2 regions of the Stenotrophomonas sp. 86156_Sma genome follow, and region 2 is predicted to be linked to the other one. Evidence: predicted binding sites of a transcription regulator. Region 2 holds the regulator's gene; the other holds the start of a gene.
What was found. Region 2 encodes FliA, which starts transcription of late flagellar genes. Its sites were predicted from a motif close to TAAAGTTTNNCNNNCNNNGGCCGATAA; they were not measured.
Positions count from the first base shown of each region.

Region 1: a site for FliA is predicted at 1,724-1,750, ahead of ACZK33_RS06990 (GGDEF domain-containing protein). Genes of this name have one in related genera too.

Region 1 covers NZ_CM151157.1:1,489,259-1,497,738, reverse strand. The annotation lists gene ACZK33_RS06995 (TonB-dependent siderophore receptor) at 1-1,493, opposite strand, end outside; gene ACZK33_RS06990 (GGDEF domain-containing protein) at 1,783-3,198, shown strand; gene ACZK33_RS06985 (MFS transporter) at 3,294-4,511, opposite strand; gene ACZK33_RS06980 (winged helix-turn-helix transcriptional regulator) at 4,589-5,038, shown strand; gene ACZK33_RS06975 (metallophosphoesterase) at 5,112-6,239, shown strand; gene ACZK33_RS06970 (response regulator) at 6,374-7,057, shown strand; gene ACZK33_RS06965 (sensor histidine kinase) at 7,054-8,433, shown strand.
Region 2 covers NZ_CM151157.1:2,390,648-2,399,127, reverse strand. The annotation lists gene flhB (flagellar biosynthesis protein FlhB) at 1-344, shown strand, start outside; gene flhA (flagellar biosynthesis protein FlhA) at 389-2,449, shown strand; gene flhF (flagellar biosynthesis GTPase FlhF) at 2,595-4,217, shown strand; gene ACZK33_RS11205 (MinD/ParA family ATP-binding protein) at 4,204-5,091, shown strand; gene ACZK33_RS11200 (RNA polymerase sigma factor FliA) at 5,088-5,831, shown strand; gene cheY (chemotaxis response regulator CheY) at 5,889-6,281, shown strand; gene ACZK33_RS11190 (protein phosphatase CheZ) at 6,281-6,886, shown strand; gene ACZK33_RS11185 (chemotaxis protein CheA) at 6,889-8,480, shown strand, end outside.

The DNA.
Region 1 (8,480 bases), 900 kb from region 2:
TCCGGATTCGACTGGTACAGGTTCGGCGCCTTGAATGCACGGGCGATACCGCCCTTCACCACCCAGTCGCTGTTGATGCGGAACTGCGCGTTGAGGCTGGGGCTGGTGTTGTTGCCGAACTGGCTGTGGTGGTCGAAGCGCAGGCCCGGTGTGACGATCCAGCGCTCGCCCAGGTAGATGTTGTCTTCCACGAACACGGCGGTGGTCTGCGCGTCGGACTTGCCGCGTGCGCGATCGGCCGACAGCCCCGGGATGCCGCCGCCGCTGCTGCTGGACTGGCTCATCGAGTACGGGTCGGTCAGGCGGCTGTCCAGGTATTCAAAGCCCAGCGTCCAGATGTTCTCGGCACCACCCAGCGTGGTCGGGAAACTGACTTCGCCGTCCAGCTGGTAGTTGCGCAGGCGCGAGGTCGACCAGTCGGTGCCGTTGAAGCTGCCCTCCGGGCCACCGGCCAGGCCTTCGTTGATGCGTGAGTTGTTCACCGCCTCCACTGCAGCCGTTACCCGCGAGGTCACATCACCCCAGCGGCCGCGATGGGTGATCGCGCCGGTGTTGCGGTACATGCGGTTGGTCTCGGCCTGCTGCTCGGCCAACGCCCCCAGATCGATCGGTGTCGAGGTACCGGTGGTGCTGACCGCGCGATCGCCAGCATAGATGTTGCCCTGGCGACTGGTGCCGGCTTCGAATTCGACCACCTGGTTGGCGGTCACGTCCCAGCGCAGCAGCGCGTTGACATCGCGGTTCTTGACGCCCTCGCGACCGGCCGGCGGCACCGCGTTCGGATTCGCCGCGAAGTCACGGTTGAGTTCCAGCGAATCGGCGTCGGTCTTGTTGAGATTGCCGTACAGGCGGAACGACAGGGTGTCGGTCATCGGCCCGCTCAGCTGCAGGCCGACGCGCTCGCTGCCGCCTTCGGCGCTGTGCTCGGGCACCAGGCCATACAGGTCGACCGCGCCGGTCAGGTCGCCGGTCGGGCGCTTGGTGATGATGTTGACCACGCCACCGGAAGCACCCGAGCCATAACGTGCCGCTGCAGGGCCGCGCAGCACTTCGATGCGCTCGATCATTTCCGCCGGCACCCAGTTGGTATCGCCGCGGGTATTGCGCTCACCGCTGCGGCCCATGCGCACGGCATCACGCGCACCGATGCGCTTGCCGTCGACCAGGATCAGGGTGTTTTCCGGGCCCATGCCACGCAGATCGATCTGGCGGTTGTTGCCGTACTGGCCCGACGCACTGTTGCCGGTCAGGTTGACGCCGGGCATGGTCCGCAGCAGCTCGGCGATGTCGTTGGCCGGCGGGCGCCTGGCGATGTCCTCTGCGGTGATGGTCGAGGTACCCAGGGCCTGGCGCGCGATCTGCGAGGCGGTGACGTGCACCGTGTCGATATCGGTGGCGTCGGTTTCGGCGTGGGCGGTCAGAGCGCTGCCGGCCAGCAGGGCGGCAACGGCAAGCGCCAGCGGGCGCGGCGAAAGGACAACGGCAGGGGACATGATCAGGACCTTCTGGCAGGGCTACGGGGCCTCTGGCAAAGGGCTTGAGGCAACGACGAGGGGGAGGCGGAGCAGTCCTGCAGCAGGCACCTGCAGCCCGTTCCGTGCGCGCATTCTCCCATCAATGCGATTGATTCTCAAATGCGTTCACTCATTGCCGCAGCGGCGCCGATGTGGTTTGCGCACCGTACAACCCTGCACCGCGCGTAAACTGGCCGGCTAACCCGCCATCAACCGTATGCCGCCGCGGCCGATACCCGTGGTTTGCCGTACGCAGTCAGAGATCGACGTGGAACCACCCCAATTGGACGATGCCAGCCAGCCGCTGGCCGAGGCTTGGCAGCAGTGCCTGCTGCAGGCCGGCCCTGCCGCCACCGCGCTGCTCAGGGCCGCTGCTACCGATGCCCCACCCGCGCTGGCCCAGCGCTTTTACGAAGTACTGCTGCAGGACACCCGTGCGCGCCGTTTCCTGTCCCACGACCAGGTCAAGCAGCGCCTGCAGCCGGCCATGCAGCGCTGGCTGGCGCAGCTGCTGACCACTGATGCCAGCGGCATCGCCAACACCGTGGCCTCGCAGCGGATCATCGGCGACGTGCACGCCCGCGTCGGCATTCCGGTCGACCTGGTTACCCGCGGTGCGCGCGTGCTCAAGCACGAACTGTTCGTGCGCCTGCGCGACGATGCGCCTGACAGCGACACCGCATTCGCCGCCATCGACTGCCTCAGCGCGATCATGGATATCGCCATGGAAGGCATGACCCTGGCCTACACCCACGCGCGCGAGCGCTCCACCCGTGCCGACGCCGCCTACCGGCTGTTCTCGCTGGTACAGAACGTCGGTACCGAACGCGAGCGCCAGCGCGCACTGCTGCTGGACTGGGAAAACGCCCTGCTCTACGCGTTGGCCGGCCACGTGCAGGCCAGCGACAACGCCAGCCTGGCCACCTCGGAGTTCGGCCTGTGGTTCACCCACAAGGGCATCCCCAGCTTCGGCGAAAGCAGCGAAACGCAGCAGGTGGGCCAGTTGATGGCCCGCATTGATGGCCACCTGCAGCGCGCGAGCGGCGATGCTCCGGCGCAGCGACTGGCGGTGCTGCCGGCCATCCGCGAGGACCTGGCCGCCATCCGCACCCTGATGACACTGCTGTTCGAGCGCATCGGCGAACTGGATGCCGGCAGCGACGCGCTGACCAACCTGCTCAACCGTCGCTTCCTGCCCACCGTGCTGCGCCGGGAAATCGAGCTGGCCACACGCAACCGCACACCATTCTCGCTGCTGCTGCTCGACCTGGATCACTTCAAGGCAATCAACGACGGCCACGGCCACGATGCCGGCGACCGCGCGTTGCAGCACGTCGCCGGCCTGCTCGGCCAGCTCACGCGCGGCAGCGACTACCTGTTCCGCTATGGCGGCGAAGAATTCGTGGTGGTACTGGTGGCTGCCAGCGAATCGCAGGCGACCGTGATCGCCGAGAGCCTGCGGCGGCAGATCGCACAGTCGCCGGTGGCACTGGCCAACGGCCAGGTGCTGGCACTGACCGCCAGCATCGGCGTGGCCGGCCACGACGGCCATCCGGACTACGAGCGGCTGATGGCCCGTGCCGACGCGGCAATGTACGAGGCCAAGCGCAGCGGCCGCAACCGCGTGGTGGTGGCCAGTGCGGACCTGCAGGAAGCCCCGGGACGGCGCGCACTGCAGCGATGACGGCAGGACAGGTAGAGTCGACCGCGGGTCGACTATCGCGCGCACCGCGGGGTTTTTCGCACGCAGGGCGAAGAGCAGTCGACTGACAGTCGACTCTACTGACAGCCGGCACTACCGATACGGCCGCCGGCCGCTGCTTTCACCGCCACCACCCGCCACGCTGCCCACCAGAGCAGTGCCAGCAACGCGATGCCCGCCCCCAACAGGCATACCGCCGGCCAGCCATGGCGCGCCTGCATCCAGGGCCCGGCCGCTGCACCGGCACCACTGCCCACCGCATAGAACAGCATGTACAAAGCCACCAGGCGTCCATGCTGTTCAGCCGGCGCGCGCAGCAGCAATGCCTGGTTAGATACGTGCAGTGCCTGCCCACCCAGGTCGAGCACAATCACGCCCAACAGCAGCAACGACAGCGACTGCGGCAGGCCCAGCAAGGGCCACCACGCAACCAGCATCAACAACAGCGCACCGACGCTGACCGGATGCGCGAAACCACGGTCCATCCAGTGCCCTACCCGCGCCGCCAGCAGCGCACCGATCACCCCGGCCAGGCCCAGTGCACCGATGGCGGCGGTCGACCAATGCAGCGGTGGCGCCGAGAGCGGCAAGGGTGCCGCCGCCCAGAACACATTGAGGCCGGCAAACAGCAGCAGTGCCAGCGGCCCACGCTCGCGCAGCGTTCGATCGCGGCGCAGCATGCCCAGCATCGAGCCCAGCAGCTCGCGCCAGCGTGGGGGAACCGACGGCACCGGTACTGGGGGCAGGCGCCGCCACAGCAGCGCCGCCAACCCCGCCATCACCACCGCTGACAACAGGTAGACCATCTGCCAGCCAAAGGCCGCCGCCACCGTACCGGACACCACGCGCGCCAGCAGCAGGCCGATGAACACGCCGCCCTGCACCACACCGACCACGCGACCGCGCTGCTCGGGCGGTGCCAGCATGGCGGTATAGGCGATCAGGCCCTGGGTCAGCGCCGTGCCCAGCAAGCCGGCCAGCAGCATGCCCGACAACAGCCAGCCCGCCGTGCGTGACGCTGCCAGCCACAGCAGCGCCAGCACCAATGCGATCAACTGCAGCCGCAGCAGGCGTCGCCGGTCACCACGGTCCGCCAGCGGCAGCAGGCCAAGCAACGCCAGCACGCTACCGGCCTGGGTAGCAGCCAGCACCGCGCCAGCCACGGCCCGGTCCAGCGCAAAGGCGCGTGCAAGCTGATCCAGCAGCGGCTGCGCGTAATAGACGTTGGCGACGCTGGCGCCGGCGGCAACCGCAAGCAGGACCAGCAGCGGGCGGGGAAGCGATGTGGCACTCATGACGTGGTTGCAATTTGAAACTTGATGCAGGCTACTGCCATTGGTTTTAAACTGCAACCACATCAGAGAGGTCCACCATGCACGCCGACAGCCCCTGCCCCGTCGCCCGCAGCGCCGATCTGCTCGGTGACCGTTGGGCGATGCTGGTCATCCGTGATGCCTTCGATGGCGTCACCCGTTTCGGTGATTTCCAGCGCAGCCTCGGCGCGGCCCGCAACATCCTCAGCGACCGCCTGCGCCGGCTGGTAGAGGCCGGCATCCTGCAGCTGCAGCCGGCCTCCGATGGATCGGCCTACCAGGAATACGTGCTCACCGCCGCTGGCCAGGAACTGTTCCCGCTGCTGGTCGCGCTGCGCCAATGGGGTGAACGCCATCGCTTCGAGGCCGGTGAAGCCCATTCACAGCTGATCGAATCGGCGACGCGGCGGCCGCTGCCCTACATGCAGCCGCGCGGGCGCGACGGCCAGCCACTTCAGCCCAGCGCCACCCGCGTGCGCAAGCTCAGGGACGACGGGCGCGACACCTGATCCGCCCATTCGCGCACACCGACGAACATCCGCGCCGGTTAGCATCAGACCTTTCCGCCACTGGATGCCGCCGATGTCGCGCGATCGCCCTTCCCTGCTGACCGCCTTGCTGTTGCCGCTGCTGGCCTGCGCCACAGCAACCACGCAGGCCCGCGAGGTTGCCGCGCCCGCCGACCACGTGCAGGCCGATGGCCCCTATGTGTTCCGCCAGGGCGACCAGCTGCAGGCCAAATGGATCTGCGACGACAAGGTCGAGTCGCACACGCTTGCCACGCAGGCCGCAGGTACCGACATCGCCCCGCGCTGCGGCTACGAGCACACGGTGCACGTGGCTGCCCCGAATGCGCCTTCGGTTTCCGTGCTGCCGGCCGTGCCGCGCATCGTTGCGCTGTCCGACATCCATGGCCAGTACGGGCTGCTGGTGCGCCTGCTGCGCGCCCACCAGGTCATCGATGCCCAGGATCGCTGGGCGCTGGGCAAGGACACGCTGGTCATCGCCGGCGATGTGTTCGACCGCGGCCCGCAGGTGACCGAGGCCTTCTGGCTGCTGTATGGCCTGCAGCAGCAGGCGGCCGCCGCCGGCGGCGCGGTGCACTTCGTGCTCGGCAACCACGAAACCATGGTGCTGTACGACGACCTGCGCTACGTCAACCCGAAGTACCTGCGCAGCGCGCAGCTGCTCGGCCGCAGCTACCCGCAGCTGTACGGTGCCGATTCGGTGATCGGGCAGTGGCTGCGCACCCGCCCGGTGCTGCTGAAGATCGGCGACACCCTGTTCCTGCACGGCGGCATTTCGCCCGAGGCAGTGCAGCTGGCGCTGGAACCGGCGCGCACCAATGCGGCCTACCAGGCGTCACTGGGCCTGCCAAAGGCCGAAGTAAAGGCCGACCCGGCCACCGCACCGCTGTATGACGGCAAGACCAGCCCGATCTGGTACCGCGGCTACTTCGATGGCCGCCTCGACACCGCGGGGGTGCAGACCGTACTCGACCGCCTGCAGCTCAAACGCATCGTGGTCGGCCACACCTCGATGCCACACGTCAGCAGCTTCCATGGCGACCGCGTGATCGCCATCGACAGCAGCATCAAGAACGGCGAGAACGGCGAACTGCTGTTCATCGAAAATGGCAGGCTCAGCCGTGGCCTGCTGGATGGCTCGCGGGTGCCGTTGGCGCCGGGTGAGCCGGGCCTGCAGGACTGAATGAAGGGACAGCGCGACGGCACCGGGCGGCGGCGGCGCGCTCCACCTTCACCCGGTTTGCGGCTACCCTCGGCAGCCGAGAGAGGCCCACCCCGTCCATCCGGTGGGCCTGACCGTTACAGGAGCCCCCGCGCATGCGCGTTCTGATTGCTGAAGACGACCCGGATATCGCCTCCGGCCTGTGCGCCTCGCTGCGCCGGCAGGGGCACGTGGTTGACCACGTCGACAACGGCGCGCACGCCGACGCGGCACTGGGCTCGACCCAGTACGCATTGCTGGTGCTGGACCTGGGCCTGCCTCAGCTGGATGGCCGCGATGTGCTGCAGCGCCTGCGTCAGCGCGGCGATGGCCTGGCGGTGCTGGTGGTGACCGCCCGCGACGGCCTGGCCGAGCGCGTGCGCGTGCTCGACCTGGGCGCCGATGACTACCTGGTCAAGCCGTTCGCGCTGGACGAGTTCGAAGCACGCGTGCGTGCGCAGCTGCGGCGGGTCACCAGCAATGGCAACCCGGACCTGCGCATCGGCCGCCTGCGTATCGATCTGGCCGGGCACCGGGTGTGGATCGACGACCAGTCGCTGGAACTGACCGCGCGCGAGTTCGGCCTGCTGTCGGCACTGGCGGTACGCGCCGAGCGCATCGTGTCGCGCGCGCAACTGGTGGAGGCGCTGTGCGACTGGGGCCAGGACCTCACCGACAACGGCCTGGACATCGCCCTGCACCGCCTGCGCCGCAAGCTGCAGCCCGGCGGCATGGGCATCCGCACCGTGCGCGGGCTGGGCTACATGCTGGAAGACGCGCAGGACGAAAGCACACCGTGATCAGTGGCCCACCCAGCCTGCGCCGGCGCCTGCTCGCCTTCCTGGCGTTGCCGATGCTGGGCCTGCTCACCTTCAACACGATCCTGGCCTACTACGTTGCGCTGGACTATTCCAACCGCATCCACGACCGCAACCTGATCGACGACACGCATTCGTTCGCGCAGATGCTGAGCACCATGCCGGTGACCAGCGACCTGTCTCCGCAGGCGCGCTTCCTGATCGAGTACGACCCCGACGGCCATCGCTACTTCAACGTCGACAGCAGCCGCATGGGTACGCTCAGCGGCAATGCAGACTTCAGCCCGTACGCCCCTTCGCAGGACTGCACCGGCGTGCATCCGGCGCTGTACGACGGCAACCTCAATGGCCAGCAGGTGCGCATGGCCACCGTCTGTACGCAGGCGATGAACGATCCGCAGGACCAGCTGGCGGTGACCGTGGCCGAGAGCATGGCCGACCGCCGGCAGCGTGCGCGCGAGATCCTGATGATCATCATCCCGCTGATGACCATGCTGGCGCTGGGTACCGCAGCGCTGGTCTGGTTCGGCGTGACCTATGGCCTGCGTATCCTGACCCCGCTGAGGACCCGCCTGGCCCAGCGCCGCGGCGAACTGGCGCCGATCTCCGATGCCGACGTGCCAGAGGAGATCCAGCCACTGATCAGCACCATCGATGATCTGTTTGCCCGCCAGGCGGAAATGATCACCCTGCAGAACCGTTTCATCGCCGATGCCGCGCACCAGCTGCGTTCGCCGCTGGCGGGCATGGCCCTGCATGTGGACCAGGCACTGGCACATGGCGACCCCGATACAGTGCGCGAGGCGCTGCAGCACATCCGCCGGCTCAACCAGCGCACCGCCCGGGTCAGCACCCAGCTGCTGGCCCTGAGCCGGGCGCAGACCGTGCCCGATACCGTGGAGGCACTGGACCTGTGCGAGCTGGTACCGCAGTGGGTCGGCATGCGCGTACCGGAGGCGATCCGCGATGGCATCGATCTGGGCTACCGCGGCAGTCCCCATCCGCTGCGTGTACTCGGCAACGGCGCCATGCTGCAGGAAGCGCTGGACAACCTGATCGACAACGCCCTGCGTTATGCCGGCCGCAATGCAACCGTCACGGTGGGCGTGCACGCGCTGGACGACAATGATGTCGAACTGTATGTGGAAGACAACGGCCCTGGTGTGCCCGACGACGTGATGCCACGGCTGGGCGAGCGCTTCTTCCGGGCGCCGGGCACCGCTGCCAGCGGCACCGGCCTCGGCCTGGCCATCGCGCACGAGGCGGTGGAGCACTTCGGCGGCCGCCTGAGCTTCCTGAACCGCCCAGGTGGCGGACTGAAAGTCGCCATCACGCTGCCGCTGCTGAAGGCGCCCTGACCCGGCCCGGGGCGCTGAAAGGCTGGCGAAAATCGCGCTTGCGATCC
Region 2 (8,480 bases):
CTGCCGACGTGGTGGTGGTCAACCCCACCCACTACGCGGTGGCCCTGAAGTACGAAGGCGGCGCCATGAACGCCCCCAAAGTGGTCGCCCTGGGTGTGGACGAGACCGCGCTGCGCATCCGTGAAGTGGCCGACGGCAACAAGGTCGCTATTGTCTCCGCCCCGCCTTTGGCACGCGCCTTGTATCGGGAAGGCCAACTCGGAAAGGAAATCCCCGTGAGACTGTATTCGGCCGTCGCCCAGGTCCTGTCCTACGTCTACCAGCTGCGCGCCTGGCGCACTGGCCCGATGCCGGACGCCCCGCACATCCAGGTGGATGAATTCGGCAAGGGAGGCCGCCTGTGAGCGCCCAGCCCTCCACCGGTTTCAACACCCGCCGCGCGCTGGAAATGATCCGCCAGGGCCTTGGCGCACCGCTGATCGTGCTGGCCCTGCTGGCCATGGTCGTGGTGCCGCTGGCCGCACCGGTGCTCGACGCCCTGTTCACCTTCAACATCGCCATCTCGCTGATGGTGCTGCTGGCGGTGGTCTACGTGAAGCGCCCACTGGACTTCACGATCTTCCCGATCGTGCTGCTGATCACCACCATGCTGCGGCTGGCGCTGAACGTGGCCTCCACCCGCGTGATCCTGCTGAACGGCCAGAACGGCCATGACGCCGCGGGCAAGGTCATTGCCGCCTTCGGCGAGTTCGTGATCGGCGGCAACTACGCGGTCGGCATCGTGGTGTTCGCGATCCTGACCATCATCAACTTCGTGGTCATCACCAAGGGCGCCGGCCGCGTCTCGGAAGTGACCGCGCGCTTCATCCTCGACGCGATGCCCGGCAAGCAGATGGCGATCGACGCCGACCTCAACGCCGGTTTGCTGACGCGTGAAGAAGCCAAGCTGCGCCGCGAGGAAGTCCGCGAGGAAGCCGATTTCTACGGCGCGATGGACGGTGCCAGCAAGTTCATCCGTGGTGATGCCATTGCCGGCATCCTGATCCTGTTCATCAACATGCTCGGCGGCCTGGCCGTAGGCGTGCTGCAGCATGGCATGCCGTTCGGCGATGCCGCTGCCACCTACACCCTGCTGTCGATTGGTGATGGCCTGGTGGCGCAGCTGCCGGCGCTGCTGGTCTCCAGCGCCGTGGCCATGCTGGTCACCCGCGCCTCGCGTTCGCAGGACATGGCCCAGGCCATGACCGGCCAGGTGTTCGGGCAGTACCGTGCGCTGGCGATCACCGCCGGCATCATCGGCGTGGTCGGCCTGGTGCCGGGCATGCCCAACGTCGCTTTCCTGACACTGTCCGCGATCCTCGGCTTCATCGCCTGGAAGGTCTACCGCAAGGGCAAGGCCGCGGCCACCGATCCGGCAGCCGCAGGCAATGACGCTGCCGCGCTCAACGCACTCGGCCGCCCGGCCGCGCCGGCTCCGACTGCCGAACTGAGCTGGGACGAACTGCGCCCGGTCGATCCGCTGGGCCTGGAGGTCGGCTACCGGCTGATTCCGCTGGTGGACAGCAGCCAGGGCGGCGAACTGATGGCACGCATCAAGGGCGTGCGGCGCAAGCTGACCCAGGACGTCGGCTTCCTGATCCCGTCGGTGCACATCCGCGACAACCTGGAACTGCCGGCCAACGGCTACCGCGTGCTGGTGCACGGCGTACCGGTGGCCACCGCCGAGATCCACCCCGACCGCGAACTGGCCCTGGACCCGGGCAGCGCGCTCGGCGCGCTGGAAGGCATCGCCGGCAAGGACCCCGCATTCGGCCTGGATGCCACCTGGATCCAACCGCACCAGCGTGCCCAGGCTGAAACGCTGGGCTATACCGTGGTCGATCCAGCCACCGTGGTGGCCACCCACCTCTCGCACCTCATCCGCGAACACGCGCCGGAACTGCTCGGCCACGAAGAAGTGCAGCACCTGCTGGCCAACCTGGCCAAGAGCGCACCCAAGCTCGTCGAAGATCTGACGCCGAAGGCACTGCCGTTGTCGGCGGTGGTACGCGTGCTGCAGAACCTGCTGATCGAGCGCATTCCGATCCGCCAGTTGCGCAAGATCGCTGAATCACTGGTCGAACACGCGCCCAACAGCCAGGACCCGGCCGTGCTGACTGCCGCCGTGCGCACCGCACTGGGTCGTTTCATCGTGCAGGAGATCGCCGGAATGTCGGCGGAGCTGCCGGTGTTCACGCTCAACCCACAATTGGAACGTGTCTTGCAGGAGTCCACGCAGGGCAACGGCGCCGCGCTGGAACCCGGACTCGCTGAGCGACTGCACCAGAGCCTGGCCGAATGTGTCAGCAAGCAGGAAGCCCGCAACGAGCCCGCGGTCGTGCTGGTACCTGGCCCGGTGCGTGCCGCGCTGGCCCGCCTGGTCCGCCACAGCGTTCCGTCGCTGTCGGTCCTGGCCTACAGCGAGGTGCCGGAGGACAAGCGCCTGAAGCTGGTCGGAACGATCAGCTGACGCCGCCCTCCGATGCGCCAGAAAACAGACACCACTTTCGAACCAACGCAACAGACAGATACCAAGGGGAACCCGCACCGTGCAGACCACCGACCACCCGAGTTCTCCGACCGCCACCCCGCCGTCTTCGTCCCGTGACCACAGCATGAAAATCAAACGATTCGTCGCCGCCGACATGCGCTCGGCCATGAACCTGGTGCGCAAGGAACATGGTCCTGACGCCGTGATCCTGTCCAACCGCCGGATCGAGGAAGGCATCGAGATCGTCGCCGCCGCCAACTACGACGAGAGCGCCGTGCAGCGTGCACTGGAAGCCTCGCGTCGTGACATCGCTCCGCCGCCGGCGCCGAAGCCGCGCACCGCCGCCGACGCGGTGATCGCCGCGGTCACCCGCCGCCGCAGCAATACCCCGGCACCGGAACCGGTCGCCGCAACCACCTCGGCCGTGGCTGCCCTCGCCCGCGCTGCGGTCGGCGCCACCGGCCGCACCCTGGACAGCGCCGACGAGATCGTGCCGACCCGCGGCAGCACCGGCTTCGCCGCCACCCTGGCACGCGCCGCCGTCAACGAACCGGCGCTGCCGGATCAGATCTTCGCTCCGTTCGCCGAAGCCATCGTCGCACCGGCGCCCAGCACCGCCGCACCGGCCAACCGCGCCCGCTTCCAGATCGACCCGCCGCACGAGACGCATCACGAAAGCGCGGCGTCGGCCGTGCAGCCGCCGCCGCTGCCGACCGCTGCCGTGACCGAAGCGCAGCCCGGGATCGTCGCCAGCGAACCGGCACCGGTCGAAGCCAGCGACGAAACCGGCGCTGCCCCCGTGCTGGCCCCAGCCCCGGCACTGACCCTGGTGGCCCAGGACGACGCCGAGATCCGCCAGCTGCGCCAGGAAGTGGCCGGCATGCGCCATGTGATCGAGCGCGAGATGAACCGCTTCACCGACGAGCGCCTGCGCGGCTGCCCGGTGCGCGCCACCGCGCTGGACCTGATGGACGAGTATGGCTTCGATGCCGGCCTGGCCCGCGACGTGGCCATGCAGATCCCGCTGGAGACCGAAGCCCACCGTGGCCGTGGCCTGATGCTGGGGCTGATCTCGCGCAAGCTGCCGATCGCCCCGGTCGACCCGCTGGAAGAAGGCGGCGTGATCGCCCTGGTCGGCCCGACCGGCGCTGGCAAGACCACCACCATCGCCAAGCTGGCCTCGCGCTTCGCCGAGAAGCACGCGCCGCGTGACGTGGCCCTGGTCACCACCGACACCACCCGCATCGGTGCCCGCGAGCAGCTGTACGGCTACGGCCGCCAGCTCGGCATCGCCGTGCACGAGGCCAACAGCGGCACCGACCTGGACCAGCTGCTGGAACGCCTGAAGGACTACAAGCTGGTGCTGATCGACACCGCCGGCCTGGGCCCGCGCGACCGCGCCCTGGCCGCCCAGCTGCAGTGGCTGCGTGCCGCCCGCCAGGTCCGCACCCTGCTGGTGCTGCCGGCCAACACCAGCTTCGGCGACATGGACGAGGTGGTCCGCCGCTTCGGCGCGGCCAACCTGCAGGGCCTGGTACTGAGCAAGCTGGACGAGACCGGCCGCTTCGGCAACGCCCTGTCGGTGGCCGTGGATCATGCCTTGCCGATCACCTGGGTGACCGATGGCCAGGACGTCCCGGAGGACCTGCACCGGGCCAGTGCAGCCAATCTTGTACTTCGCCTTGAAGATTTGCGCCGCGCGGCCGATATGCCCTGCAACCCGGAGTTGAACCATGCCGTCGCGTGAGTACGCCAAGCTGACCAAGACCTTCCCGCTGTCGGCCACCCGCAGCGAGCCGCTCGGCCCTGTGCGCACCATTGCGGTCACTGGCGGCAAGGGCGGCGTGGGCAAGACGAATGTGTCGGCCAACCTGGCCGTGGCACTGGCTGGCATGGGCAAGCGCACGCTGCTGCTGGACGCCGACCTCGGCCTGGCCAACATCGACGTGATCCTGGGGCTGAACCCCACCTTTACGCTGGCCGACTTGGTCGCCGGCCGCTGCACGCTGGATGACGTCATCGTCGAAGGCCCGAACGGCGTGCTGGTGGTCCCGGCCGCATCCGGCCGCCGCCACATGGCCGAGCTGGCCCCGGCCGAGCACGTTGGCCTGGTCAACGTGTTCTCCGAACTGGAGCGCGAGCTGGACATCATGGTGGTGGACACTGCCGCGGGCATCACCGATGGCGTGCTGACCTTCTGCCAGGCCGCACAGGACACCGTGGTGGTGGTCTGTGACGAGCCGGCCTCGATCACCGACGCCTACGCACTGATCAAGGTGCTGTCGCGCGAGCGCGGCGTGGACCGCATCCAGGTGGTGGCCAACATGGTGCGCGACCCGAACGAGGGCCGCGTGCTGTACGAAAAGCTGACCCGCGTCTGCGAGAAGTTCCTTGCCGATGTCTCGCTGAACTACCTCGGCTGCGTGCCGCAGGATGACTGGCTGCGCCTGTCGGTGCAGCGCCAGCAGCCGGTGGTGAAGGCCTATCCGTCCAGCCCGGCGGCGCTGGCGATCACCGAGATCGCGCGCCGTACCGCGCGCTGGCAGGCGCCGACCGAACCGCGTGGCGGCGTCGAGTTCTTCCTCGAACGCATCCTCAAGCAGCGTGGGGTGACGGCATGAAAGGCGCAGCCCAGTACAGGGAAGTGCAGCGCTCGGCGGCGAACGAAGTCATCGCCCAGCATTCGGACCTGGTGCGGCGCATCGCCCACCACCTGGCCGCGCGCCTGCCGGCCAGCGTCGAGGTCGACGACCTGATCCAGGCCGGCATGATGGGACTGATCGAAGCCTCGCGCAGCTATGACGCCGACCAGGGTGCTTCTTTCGAGACCTACGCCTCGATCCGCATCCGTGGTTCGATGATCGACGAGATCCGCCGTGGTGACTGGGTCCCGCGTTCGGTGCACCGCCGTGCACGTGATGCCGCCGCCACCATCCGCCGCCTGGAACAGAGCAGTGGCCGTGCCGCCAGCGCCACTGAAGTGGCCGCCGCGATGGAGATGCCGCTGCCCGAGTACCTGCGGCTGATGGAAGACGCTGCACGTGGCCAGGTGCTGAGCCTGGAATCGCGCATCGAGGACCAGGGCGAGCTGGACACCGTCGCCCAGGGCGGGCCGACACCGCAGCAGGTACTGGAGCGCGGCGAGTTCGGTCGCGAGCTGGGCAAGGCCATCGGCCACCTGCCCGAGCGCGAACAACTGGTGCTCTCGCTGTACTACGAGCAGGAACTGAACCTGAAGGAGATCGGCGCGGTGCTCGGCGTGAGCGAGTCGCGGGTCTGCCAGATCCACGGCCAGGCGGTACTGCGCCTGCGTGGCCGGCTGAAGCTGTTCGAGGCTGCCGACGCAGGCCTCGAAGAATGAACATCCCCGAGGCGGCTGCCCCCGGCCATCCGGAATGAACAACAAAGGAATTCTGCTTTGAACAAGAACATGCGCATCCTGATCGTCGACGACTTCTCGACCATGCGTCGAATCGTCAAGAACCTGCTGGGCGATCTGGGCTTCACCAATACCGCCGAAGCCGAGGACGGGCATGCCGCGCTGTCGCTGCTGCAGAGCCAGCCGTTCGATTTCGTGGTCACCGACTGGAACATGCCGGTGATGACCGGCATCGAGCTGCTCAAGGCCATCCGTGCCGATGCCAAGCTGAAGACCCTGCCGGTGCTGATGGTCACGGCAGAAGCCAAGCGCGAGCAGATCATCGAAGCTGCCCAGAGCGGCGTGAACGGCTACATCATCAAGCCGTTCACCGCGCAGACGCTGGAAGAGAAGCTCGGCAAGATCTTCGAACGCCTGGCGGCCAGCGCCTGATGGATACCACGGTCGACAAGAACGCCCTCGCCCTGCGCCTGCAGGAGGCCCTGGACGCGCTCGAATCCGGTGACGAGGCCGCCTGGCGGCAGCGCATCGACGGGCTGGTCGCGCTGCGCACGCAGCCGATGATGAGCGGCCTCTCGCGGCTGGCCCGCGAGCTGGGACAGGCGCTGGGCGAACTGCCGACCGTGCCGAGCGAAGCCGGCGAACTGGACGACGCCTGCGCGCGACTGGACCACGTGGTGGCGATGACCGAACAGGCGACGCACCGCACCCTGGACCTGGCCGAGGAATGCCGCAGCCTGACCGAACAGCTGCGCGCCGAAGGCCTGCAGCCGGGCCAGGACGCGCAGCTCGAGCGCATCCGCCACAACCTGACCGAGATCGCCCTGACCCAGAGCTACCAGGACCTGACCGGGCAGATCATCCGTCGCGTGGTCGGCATCGTCCGCCGCGTGCACGAAGGCTTCGGCGCGCTCGGCCTGCCGCCGGAACAGCATCGCACCGACCCGGAACTGGCCGGGCCGGCACTGAAGGGACTGGACCGCCACGCGGTCTCGCAGAACGACGCCGACGACCTGTTGTCGGATCTGGGGCTGTAAGCATGAGCGCGGTATCCGACGACATCACTGCCGATTTCATCATCGAGGCGCAGGAGATCCTGGATCGCCTCGGCGAACAGCTGGTGTCGCTGGAGCAGGCACCGCAGGACAGCGACCAGCTCAACGCGGTGTTCCGCGGCTACCACACGCTCAAGGGCGGCGCCGGCTTCCTCGGCGTCACCGCCATGGTCGAGCTGTGCCATGCCGCTGAAGAGGCGCTGGGCGCCGCACGTGCCGGCCAGGCCGTGCTGCAGGCCCACCACTTCGACGCGGCCCAGCAATCGCTGGACTACCTGCAGTCGATGCTGGACGCGGTTTCCTCCGGCACCGAGCCGGGCTATGCGCCGCCGGACCTGATCGCACAGTTCGACGTGCACGGCGGTGCCGTGGTTGCACCCGCCGCCGCCGCAGCACCCACCGCGGGTGGCAGCGACCTGATCACCGACGACGAATTCGAGGCTCTGCTCGACCAGCTGCATGGTGGCAACGCGCCGACCGCGGTCGCGCCAGCGAAGAAGGCCGACGACGGACTGATCAGCGAAGACGAGTTCGAAGCCCTGCTCGACCAGCTGCACGGTGGCGCGGCACCGGGCACCAAGCCTGCGGCCGTGGTGGCACCGGCACCGATCGCAGCGCCGCGCCCGGTCGCCGCACCGGCACCGGCGGCGAAGCCGGCCGCCAAGCCGCTGGCCGAGGCCGAACATACCGTGCGCGTGGACACCAAGCGCCTGGACGCGATCGTCAACCTGATCGGCGAACTGGTGCTGTCACGCAATCGGCTCAAGACCCTGCGTGCACGCCTGCGCGATGAAGAGCTGGACCGCGCCGTGTCCACTCTGGATATCGCCACCGCCCGCCTGCAGTCGGCAGTGATGCGCACCCGCATGCAGCCGGTGGGCAAGGTGTTCTCGCGCTTCCCCAAGGTTGCCCGCGACGTCGCCCGCTCGCTGAAGAAGGAAGTGGACCTGGAACTGATCGGCGCCGAGACCGAGCTCGACCGCAACCTGGTCGAAGCGCTGGCCGACCCGCTGGTGCACCTGGTCCGCAACGCCATCGACCATGGCGTGGAAATGCCCGACCTGCGCGAGGCACAGGGCAAGCCACGGATGGGCCATGTGCGCCTGTCCGCACAGCAGGAAGGCGACTACGTCAGCATCGAGGTGCAGGACGATGGCGCCGGCATCGACCCGGAAAAGCTGCGTGCCAAGGCGCGCGAGAAGGGCCTGATCGATCCGGAAGCCGCCGCGCGCCTGAGCAGCGAGGAGTGCCTGCACCTGGTGTTCCTGCCCGGCTTCTCGACCAAGCAGCAGGTCACCGACATCTCCGGTCGTGGCGTCGGCATGGACGTGGTGCAGTCACGCATCCGCGAACTGAGCGGCCAGATCCAGATCCAGTCGGAGCTGGGCCGTGGCAGCCGCTTCCTGATCCGCGTGCCGCTGACCCTGGCGATCCTGCCGACCCTGCTGGTGCAGGCCGGCGAGGACGTCTATGCGCTGCCGCTGGCCCGCGTGATGGAAGTGCTGCACGCGCCGCGCACCTCGCTGGGCTGGTTCGATGGCCGTGCCGTGCTCGACCGCCGCTCGCACACGCTGCC